3 regions of the Arthrobacter sp. RAF14 genome follow, and region 3 is predicted to be linked to each of the others. Evidence: predicted binding sites of a transcription regulator. Region 3 holds the regulator's gene; each other region holds the start of a gene.

Region 1 (3,239 bases), 1.0 Mb from region 3:
TCGTGGGTCTTCACCCAGGTCCGGAGCGCCTTGACGTTGTACGGCATGGTCTCCAGGATGCGGTAACTCCGGGCGAACGGCGTCTCCAGAGCCGTCCCGCTGGCGAGGTACGCGATCTGGGGATCCAGGAAATGCGCGCCGACCTCCTCGGCCAGGTCCGAGACGAGCCCGGCGCGGATGACGGCGCCGTCAGGCTCATGCAGGAAGCCCTCCACCGGCCCGGTCTCCGGTTCCGGGCTCTCGCCGAAAGCGGCCCCGGAGGTGAGCTCCACCCGGCCCGCGGGTGTCAGGAGCAGGGCCGAGCGCCGGACACCCTCCCGTGCCAGGGCATTGAACCAGAGGGTGACCTCCGTGACGTCGCCGTCCACGGAGACCCACTGAGCCTCGCAATCCGCCGGAATCGACTCGTGCGGCATGCCCGGGCCGAACTTCACGCCCACCGCCTTGCCGTCCGCGGCGAGCCGTTCCACGAAGGACAGGGGAGGGGAGAACGCCTCCGGGTCCCACAGCCTGGCCGAGCCGGACGTCGACACTTCGCGGCGCGCCGGATCCAGCCACACGCCGTCGTACTCCGCGAGATCCAGCGCCGTGGCGTCGGTGTGCAGGACGCGCGCTTCCGGGAACGGGTGCAGGTTCACGGCGGCGCAGGCGGCGGTCTCCTCGTCGCGCTCCACGGCGGTGACTTCGAGACCGAGGGACGCCAGGGCGAGCGAGTCTGCTCCCAGGCCGCAGCCCAGGTCCACGACGCGCTGCACCCCGGCCTGCCGATACCTTTCGGCGTGCAGTGCTGCGACCTTCAGGCGGGTGGCCTGTTCCAGGCCCGCCTGGGTGAACAGCATGTCCTGGGCGAACGGCCCGAACTTCGCCTCGGCCTTGGCGCGCAGCCGGCTCTGCGTCAGCAGGGCAGCGACGAGTGCGGGATCGTGCCCGTCCTTGCGGAGCCGGAGGTTCTGCGCCAGGGCGTCCTTCTCGGAGTAGGGGTCCAGCGAATTCAGCAGGGCGAAGGCCTCGGCCGTGAGCAGCGGAGCGATCTGACCGTCGGGGGTGGGCATGGTTCCAGCCTAGTGCGGCCCAGTGTCCGGGTGGACCGGGTGCGGAGCGTGCGCTCAGCCGCGCCCGGTAGGGTGAAAGCATGAGCGCCCACCAGCCCAAGTCATCCGCCTCAAGCTCCCGGAAGGTGCTGGTGGCTCTGCTCGGCGAGTATTCCCGCGCCCTGCTGATCGTGGGTGTCATCGTTCTGCTGGTGGCGTTCGCCGTCCTGGGCGTGCTCTGGGTCCTCGACACCTTCAACGCGGCCGTGTACTCCGTGGACGGCAAGAACATCGCCGATGCCACGGAGGAGGCCAAGGGGCTGCGGGAGATCTACACGCCCGTGCGTGCCGGGGCCTGGGTGGTCCTGATTCTCGCGGCCGTGTTCGCGGCTCTCGGCTCCGTGGGCCTGTACCTGAACCGGGACAGCCGCCCGAAGGATCAGGGTCCGGACCAGGGTGAAGTGGGCGTCGAAGACATTCTCGACTGACGCCGGTCCTTCGGCGGCCCCGGACGGCACGTCTCCGATGACGAATCGTTGGCACTCGCCTTGACCGAGTGCTAACGCATCCCTACAGTTGCTATTAGCACTCGTACCCTTCGGGTGCTAAGCCCAAGGTTGCTGCCGGCACCGCGACGACGGTTGGCACCGCGGCTGAAGACGTAAGAAATCTCATGCAAAGGAGAGATCGTGTCGGTCTCCATCAAGCCTCTTGAGGATCGTATTGTCATCCGCCAGCTCGCCGCTGAAGTGACCACTGCTTCCGGCCTGGTCATCCCGGACTCCGCTCAGGAGAAGCCGCAGGAAGGCGAAGTCGTGGCCGTTGGCCCCGGCCGCGTGGATGACAATGGCAACCGTGTTCCGATCGACGTTGCCGTGGGCGACGTCGTGCTGTACTCCAAGTACGGCGGCACCGAGGTCAAGGCCGGCGGTGAGGAGTACCTGGTGCTGTCCTCCCGCGATGTCCTGGCGATCATCGTCAAGTAACGCCCCTACAGCTCATGTAGCGCAGATCCCCGCACCATGACCGGGTGCCCGGCCAGGCCGGGCACCCCGATGGTGGCGGGGATCTGCCTTTGAAAGGACACTCATGGCAAAGCAACTGGCGTTCGACGACGCCGCACGCCGCGCACTCGAGGCCGGCATCGACAAGCTCGCCAACACGGTCAAGGTCACCCTCGGCCCGCGCGGCCGCAACGTCGTGCTGGACAAGAAGTGGGGCGCCCCCACCATCACGAATGATGGCGTGACCATCGCCCGTGAAATCGAGCTGGATGACCCGTACGAGAACCTGGGCGCTCAGCTCGCCAAGGAAGTCGCCACCAAGACCAACGACGTGGCCGGCGACGGCACCACCACCGCCACCGTGCTGGCCCAGGCGCTCGTCAAGGAAGGCCTCCGCAACGTGGCCGCCGGTGCGGCTCCGAGCGAGATCAAGCGTGGCATCGAGACCGCGGTGGAAGCCGTGGCCGCCCGCCTGCTGGAGAACGCCCGCGAAGTGGAGGGCAACCACGTGGCGAACGTGGCCGCCATCTCCGCGCAGTCCGAGGAGATCGGCGAGCTGCTCGCCGAGGCCTTCGGCAAGGTCGGCAAGGATGGTGTCATCACCATCGAAGAGTCCTCCACCACCCAGACCGAGCTGGTCCTCACCGAGGGCATGCAGTTCGACAAGGGCTTCCTGTCCCCGTACTTCATCACGGACCAGGATCGCCAGGAGGCCGTCCTGGAGGACGCCTTCATCCTGATCAACCAGGGCAAGATCTCCAACCTTCAGGAACTGCTGCCTCTGCTGGAGAAGACCCTCCAGGCGAGCAAGCCGCTCTTCGTGATCGCTGAGGACGTCGACGGCGAGGCCCTGTCCACGCTGATCGTCAACCGTCTGCGCGGCACCCTGAACGTCGTGGCCGTCAAGGCCCCGGGCTTCGGCGACCGCCGCAAGGCCATGCTCCAGGACATCGCGATCCTCACCGGCGCACAGGTCATCTCCCCGGAGCTGGGCCTCAGCCTGGACCAGGTCGGCCTTGAGGTGCTCGGCACCGCCCGCCGCATCACGGTCACCAAAGACTCCACCACGATCGTGGATGGCGCCGGAACGGCCGAGGATGTCGCGTCCCGCGTGGCTCAGCTGCGTGCCGAGCTGGAGCGCACCGATTCCGAGTGGGATCGCGAGAAGCTGCAGGAGCGCCTGGCGAAGCTCGCCGGCGGCATC
Region 2 (3,239 bases), on a different contig from region 3:
GTGCGCTGTCCGGTGCGAAACCGGCGAGCAGAACGGGGAATCAGAACCCGCCCATGCCGCCCATCTCATCGGCGCCGGCGGCCGGAGCGTTCTTCTCCGGCTTGTCGGCCACGACAGCCTCGGTGGTGAGGAACAGACCGGCGATGGAGGCCGCGTTCTGCAGAGCGGAACGGGTCACCTTGACCGGGTCGTTGACGCCGGCTGCCAGCAGGTCGACGTACTCGCCGGTGGCGGCGTTCAGGCCGTGACCGGCGGGCAGGCCGCGGACCTTGTCCGCCACGACGCCCGGCTCGAGGCCCGCGTTGAAGGCGATCTGCTTCAGCGGAGCGTCGATGGCGACCTTGACGATGTTGGCGCCGGTGGCCTCGTCACCCTCGAGCTGGAGGTTCGCGAACGCCTTGGCGCCGGCCTGGATCAGAGCAACGCCACCACCGGCGACGATGCCTTCCTCGACGGCGGCCTTGGCGTTACGGACGGCGTCCTCGATGCGGTGCTTGCGCTCCTTGAGCTCCACCTCGGTGGCGGCGCCGGCCTTGATGACGGCCACGCCGCCGGCCAGCTTCGCCAGACGCTCCTGGAGCTTCTCGCGGTCGTAATCCGAATCGGAGTTCTCGATCTCGGAGCGGATCTGAGCCACACGGCCGGCGATGGCCTCGGCGTCGCCGGCACCTTCGACGATGGTGGTCTCGTCCTTGGTGACGACGACCTTGCGGGCCTGGCCGAGGTCGGCCAGGGTGGCGCCGTCGAGCTTGAGGCCGATCTCCTCGGAGATGACGTTGCCACCGGTGAGGATGGCGATGTCGGCCAGCTGGGCCTTGCGGCGGTCACCGAAGCCCGGAGCCTTGACGGCCACGGACTTGAAGGTGCCCTTGAGCTTGTTGACGATCAGGGTGGCCAGAGCCTCGCCCTCGACGTCCTCGGCGATGATCAGCAGCGGCTTGTTGGCCTGCATGACCTTCTCCAGGACGGAGACCAGGTCCTTCACGGAGCTGATCTTGGAGTTCACGATGAGGATGTAGGGATCCTCCAGCACGGTCTCCTGGCGCTCGGCGTCAGTGACGAAGTAAGCGGAGATGTAGCCCTTGTCGAAGCGCATGCCCTCGGTGAGCTCGAGCTCCAGGCCGAAGGTGTTGGACTCCTCGACGGTGATGACGCCTTCCTTGCCCACCTTGTCCAGGGCTTCAGCGATCAGTTCACCGATCTGAGCGTCACCGGCGGAGATGGACGCGGTGGCCGCGATCTCTTCCTTGGTCTCGATCTCCTTGGCGGAGGCGAGCAGTTCCGCGGTGACGGCCTCGACGGCCTTCTCGATGCCGCGCTTGAGGGACAGCGGGTCGGCGCCGGCTGCGACGTTGCGCAGGCCTTCCTTGACGAGGGCCTGGGCCAGAACGGTGGCGGTCGTGGTGCCGTCACCGGCGACGTCGTCAGTCTTCTTGGCGACTTCCTTGACCAGCTCTGCGCCGATCTTCTCGTAGGGATCCTCGAGCTCGATCTCCTTGGCGATGGACACGCCATCGTTGGTGATCGTGGGGGCGCCCCACTTCTTCTCGAGCACCACGTTGCGACCACGCGGGCCCAGGGTGACCTTGACGGCGTCGGCGAGGATGTTCAGGCCCCGCTCCAGGCCGCGGCGTGCCTCTTCATCAAATGCAATGATCTTGGCCATGACGGCAAAGGTCCTTTCGGGTCAGTACGTTTCCGGACTGTCGTTGAGGGATGAAGGGTCCTGGCTGCCCAATGCCCGCGACGGACGGCACGGCACTCCGGCATCCGTACGCCGGCGCACCGGGCCTCATTGAGACCGGGGTTGCCTTCTCTCCAGCGGGCCGGCCATCCTCCGCGGAACGGATTCATTAGCAGTCGGCACTCTGGAGTGCTAACTCAATAATTAGCACTCTCGCCATGCGAGTGCAAGGCGTTCACGCCAGTGGCGAAACCTCCCGGACGCACCCGTTCACGGTGCGTCCCGGGGCCACAGCGCCGGGTTCTGCTCTCCAACCGGCTCGTGACGTGCGACGCCGGTCAAAAACGGCCGATCAGGCGGCGCCGGGACCCAGGACCACGGCCAGGGGATCCTGGAGGCTCGTGGCGATCTCCACGCGGTCGATGCCGAGCGTGGAGGCCAGCTCGGTAGCGGAGGCCTTGAGCGCCTCGGAGCTGTAGAAGACCACGGAGCTCGCCTGGGCCTGGCCCTGCCAGTTCCCCACCGTGCCGAGCGTCCAGCCCGCCGCGGTGACCTTGGTCCCGTAGGTGGCCGCAAGGCCCGCCGTCGTGGTGCCGTTGTAGACCGACACCGGACGGGTCTTGTCCACGGCCGCCGCAGTGGTGGGCGGGGTGGTCGGCGTCGCCGAGGCCGTGGGGGCCGGCTTCGAAGCCGTGGGCTTCGCCGACGGCTTGGCGGAGGCTGATGCCGGGGCACTCGCGGAAGCGGACGGTGACGCCTTGGCTTCGGCGCGGGCGCCCATGGACGGAATGGCGAAGTACGCCACGAGTCCGATCAGCAGGGCGACGACGCCGGACGCCAGCAAGGGACGCAGCGCGGCGCCGGCGGAGCTCCTGGCGACGCGGTGCACTCCCCGGCGCTCGGTGCCTTCAGGCACATCATCGAATTCGTCCCGGGCGTATTTGGTCATCGAGGCGCGTCCTCACGGAGTGGCAGGTGGTCCTACAGGTTCACGCGCCGTTGCCCAGGCGACGAGCAGTCCTGGCCCGGTGGCGCGACGTACGTAGTCTACGCAATCTCTTGACGAGCATCGGGTCATGCGCCAGAGCGGCCTGGCTGTCGATGACCTGGTTGAGCTGCTGGTAGTAATGCGTGGCGGAGAGGTCGAACAGCTCACGAATGGCCTGCTCCTTGGCTCCGGAGTACTTCCACCAGGACCGCTCGAACTCGAGAATCCGCTGGTCACGCTCGGACAATCCGGGGACCGGCTGTGCGCGGTCCGCGGATTCCGGGTGGGCCGGAACACCGTCCGGCGACATCGCTGCCTCGGCCATGATTCCTCCCTTCGCGGTGCGTCCTTCCCATCATAGTTCCGGAATCACAACCATGTCATTTGGCACAATCAAGGGCATGGACCAGATCAGAGGCATGGACCGGCACGGCCAGGGCCCCGTCCCCACCGGCACCCAGGAAGTCTTCGCCTTTCCCGGCGAAGGTTCGGCGACCGGGGAGGACACCGGCGGACCCGGATCTTTCCGGCGGCTCGCCGAGGAGGGCTGGGACGGACTCGTGGAGA
Region 3 (3,239 bases):
CTTGGCGAACATCCCACCGGTGCTGGCGAGCTTGCCCTCGGTGAACTCCTCGTCACGCAGACCCGCGAGCTTCCTCAGGAGTTCCTCCTGCTCGGCGTCGAGCCTCGTGGGGGTCTCCACCTGGATGCGGACCTTGAGGTCGCCGCGGCCGTAGCCGCGCAAGTGGGTGACACCCAGTTCGTGGAGCGTGATGACCTCGCCGGACTGGGTGCCCGGCTTGATGCTGATGGTCTGGGGACCGTCGAAGGTCTCCAGTTCGACGTCGGTGCCCAGGGCGGCCGCGGTCATGGGAACCTTCAGCGCGGCCTGCAGATCGTCGCCGTCACGCGTGTAGGTCTTGTCAGGGTTGACCTTCACCTGGACGTACAGGTCACCGGACGGGCCGCCGGCGATGCCGGCTTCCCCGTGCCCGGAGAGCTGGATCCGGGTTCCGGTGCTCACACCGGCGGGGATCTTGATGGAAAGGGAGCGGTGCGAGCGGACACGGCCCTGGCCGTTGCACTCGTTGCAGGGGTCCTTGATGACCGTGCCGAACCCCTGGCAGCTGGGGCACGTGGCGGCGGTCATGACCTGACCCAGAATGGACCGGACCGGGCGCTGGACCTGGCCGGCGCCGTGGCAGATGTCGCAGCGCTCCGGGCTGGTGCCCGGCTGGCAGCAGCTTCCGTCGCAGGTCTCGCAGACCACGGCCGTCTCCAGTTCAAGCGTCTTCTCGACGCCGAAGACCGCGTCCTTGAGGTCGATGCGGACCTCGACCAGCGCATCCTGGCCGCGCCGGACCCGGGAGGCCGGACCCGGAGCACCGCCGCCGCCACTGAAAAAGGTGTCGAAGATGTCCTGGAAGGCGAAGCCCGAACCGGAGTACCCACCGAACCCGTTGTCGGTGCCGTTCTCGTTGCCCGTGGTGTCGTAGACCCGGCGCTTCTCGGGATCCGAGAGGACCTCGTAGGCGTGCGTCACAGCCTTGAACTGCTCGGCGGCGTCCTCCCCGGGGTTCACATCCGGGTGCAGGGTCCGCGCGAGCTTGCGGTAGGCCTTCTTGATCTCCTCACCGCTGGCGTCGCGCGGGACTCCGAGGACTTCATAGTGACTGCTCACGTGTGTGTACTTCTCTTCCTCTGTTGGGTGAAATGCAGTGGCGTCAGGTGACCGGTGAGGTCACCCCGCCAGAATCCGTGAAAGGTAGCGTGCGACGGCGCGCACGGCCGCCATGGAGGACGGGTAGTCCATGCGGGTGGGGCCGAGGACGCCCACCTTCGAGGCGGCGCCCTTGCCGTAGCCGGTGGCCACCACGGAGGTGCCCGCGAGCTCGTCGAACGGGTTCTCGCGTCCGATGCTGATGGCCACACCGTGCTGGTCGTGGTGCATCTCGGTGAGGAGCCTCAGCATGACCACCTGCTCCTCCAGGGCCTCCAGCACCGGTCCGATGCTCAGGGGGAAATCCATGGTGGCGCGGGCCAGGTTCGCCGTTCCGGCCAGCACGATCCGGTCCTCCGCACTGGAGTCCAGGAGCGACAGCAGGGCGGCGGCGAGGGCCGCCGCCGGCCGCTGCAGCCCGGGGGCCGCCGTCGCGGTCAGGACCGGGACGGTCTCGCGCAGGGTGTCGAGCGGCTGATTCGCACACGCGGCAAGGAACATCGTGCGCAAGGTCACGACATCCGCCTCGTCCAGGATCTGCCCGAGGTCCACGACGCGCTGGTCGACCGATCCCGTGTCCGTGATGAGCACCAGCAGCACCTGTGCGCCGCCCAGGGCCACGACCTCCAGGTGACGCAGGCCTGCCTGGCTGGCCTTCGGGTACTGCACGACCGCCACCTGGCGGGTCAGCTGGGACAGGAGCCGCGCCGAACGCTCCAGCACATCGTCCAGGTCGGTGGCGCTGTCCAGGAAGGAATGGATGGCGCGGCGTTCCGCGGCCGAGAGAGGCTTGACCGAGGCGAGCTGGTCCACGAAGAGCCGGTAGCCCTTGTCCGTGGGGATACGGCCCGCGCTCGTGTGAGGAGCCGCGATCAGCCCCTCCTCCTCCAGCGCGGCCATGTCATTGCGGATCGTCGCGCTGGACACGCCCAACTGATGACGCTCCACCAGGACCTTCGAACCCACCGGCTCCCGGAAGTGGACGTAGTCCTCCACAATGGCGCGCAGGACTTCGAGACGACGAGGATCACTCACTCTGCCACCTCCACATGCTCTTGCCCTTCGGCGTTTCTCTTAGCACTCTACCTCTCTAAGTGCTAATTCTAGTATGCCTGCCCCGGACCCGGGACATCGCCAGGCGGAGAACAGCAGGAGGCTTCATGTCCATCCATTCCTGGGGACCTCAGGACCTCAGCGCACCTGCTCAGAAGCAGCTGCGCGAGGTGCCCGTGGAACGCGGCATGGTGCTGGAGGACGTCCAGACCGGCTGGGTCGGGGCGGTGACCCGCGTGGAGAAGTCCGGCGGCATGCACATCCTCAGCCTCGAGGACCGGCGCGGTAAGGAACGCTCCTTCCAGCTCGGCTTCGGCTTCCTGCTGGACGGCGAAGCGGTCAAGATCGTGCCGCCACGAGCGGCCCCCGCCACCGAGCAGGGCCCGAGGCGCACCGCCAGCGGATCGATCCACGTGGACACCAAGGCACGGACCGCTCTGGCCAGCCGGATCTGGGTGGAAGGCAAGCACGACGCCGAACTCGTGGAGCGCGTCTGGGGTGACGATCTGCGCGTGGAGGGGATCGTCGTCGAGCCTCTGCACGGTATCGACGACCTCGAGGCGGCCGTGGCGGCCTTCGGACCCGGGCCCGGCCGGAAGCTCGGCATCCTGGTGGACCATCTGGTTCCCGGCTCCAAAGAGCAGCGGATCGTGGACGCGCTGATGCGCAAGCCCGGCGTCGGCGGCAACGTGCTGGTGGTGGGTCATCCCTATGTCGACGTGTGGCAGGCCATCAAACCCCAGACCCTCGGAATCCCCGCCTGGCCACGGATTCCCCGCGGCATGGACTGGAAGACCGGCATTCTGCAATCGTTCGGCTGGCCACACGCCACGGCGGAGGACATCGGCCTCGGGTGGCAGAAGCTGCTCTCCACGGTCCGCAGCTACGCCGACCTCGAACCGAGCCTGCTGGGACGCGTCGAAGAGGTCATCGATTTCCTCACGGCGTGACCTCCCAGCCACTATGCTGAGTAAGGAACGCCGTCATGGGCAGCGCCCGTGATCCGGAACTATCTCAGGAGTAACAGCTGTGTCTGACGCATCTGGACC

The links. The regulator HrcA, encoded in region 3, represses chaperone genes, less so after heat shock. The targets are predictions, from matches to a motif close to TTNGCACTCGNNNNNNNCGAGTGCNAA.
Region 1: groES (co-chaperone GroES) is a predicted target of HrcA. The motif match lies at 1,568-1,594, and genes of this name have one in related genera.
Region 2: groL (chaperonin GroEL) is a predicted target of HrcA. The motif match lies at 1,889-1,915, and genes of this name have one in related genera.

What each region holds. Positions count from the first base shown of each region.
Region 1 is NZ_JBFREG010000001.1:493,937-497,175, forward strand. It holds gene AB4Y75_RS02380 (class I SAM-dependent methyltransferase) at 1-1,052, opposite strand, end outside; gene AB4Y75_RS02385 (hypothetical protein) at 1,133-1,519, shown strand; gene groES (co-chaperone GroES) at 1,721-2,017, shown strand; gene groL (chaperonin GroEL) at 2,121-3,239, shown strand, end outside.
Region 2 is NZ_JBFREG010000002.1:580,937-584,175, forward strand. It holds gene groL (chaperonin GroEL) at 41-1,666, opposite strand; gene AB4Y75_RS10180 (LytR C-terminal domain-containing protein) at 2,037-2,633, opposite strand; gene AB4Y75_RS10185 (DUF3263 domain-containing protein) at 2,674-2,982, opposite strand; gene AB4Y75_RS10190 (uracil-DNA glycosylase) at 3,074-3,239, shown strand, end outside.
Region 3 is NZ_JBFREG010000001.1:1,530,045-1,533,283, forward strand. It holds gene dnaJ (molecular chaperone DnaJ) at 1-1,098, opposite strand, end outside; gene hrcA (heat-inducible transcriptional repressor HrcA) at 1,159-2,172, opposite strand; gene AB4Y75_RS07270 (DUF3097 domain-containing protein) at 2,298-3,140, shown strand.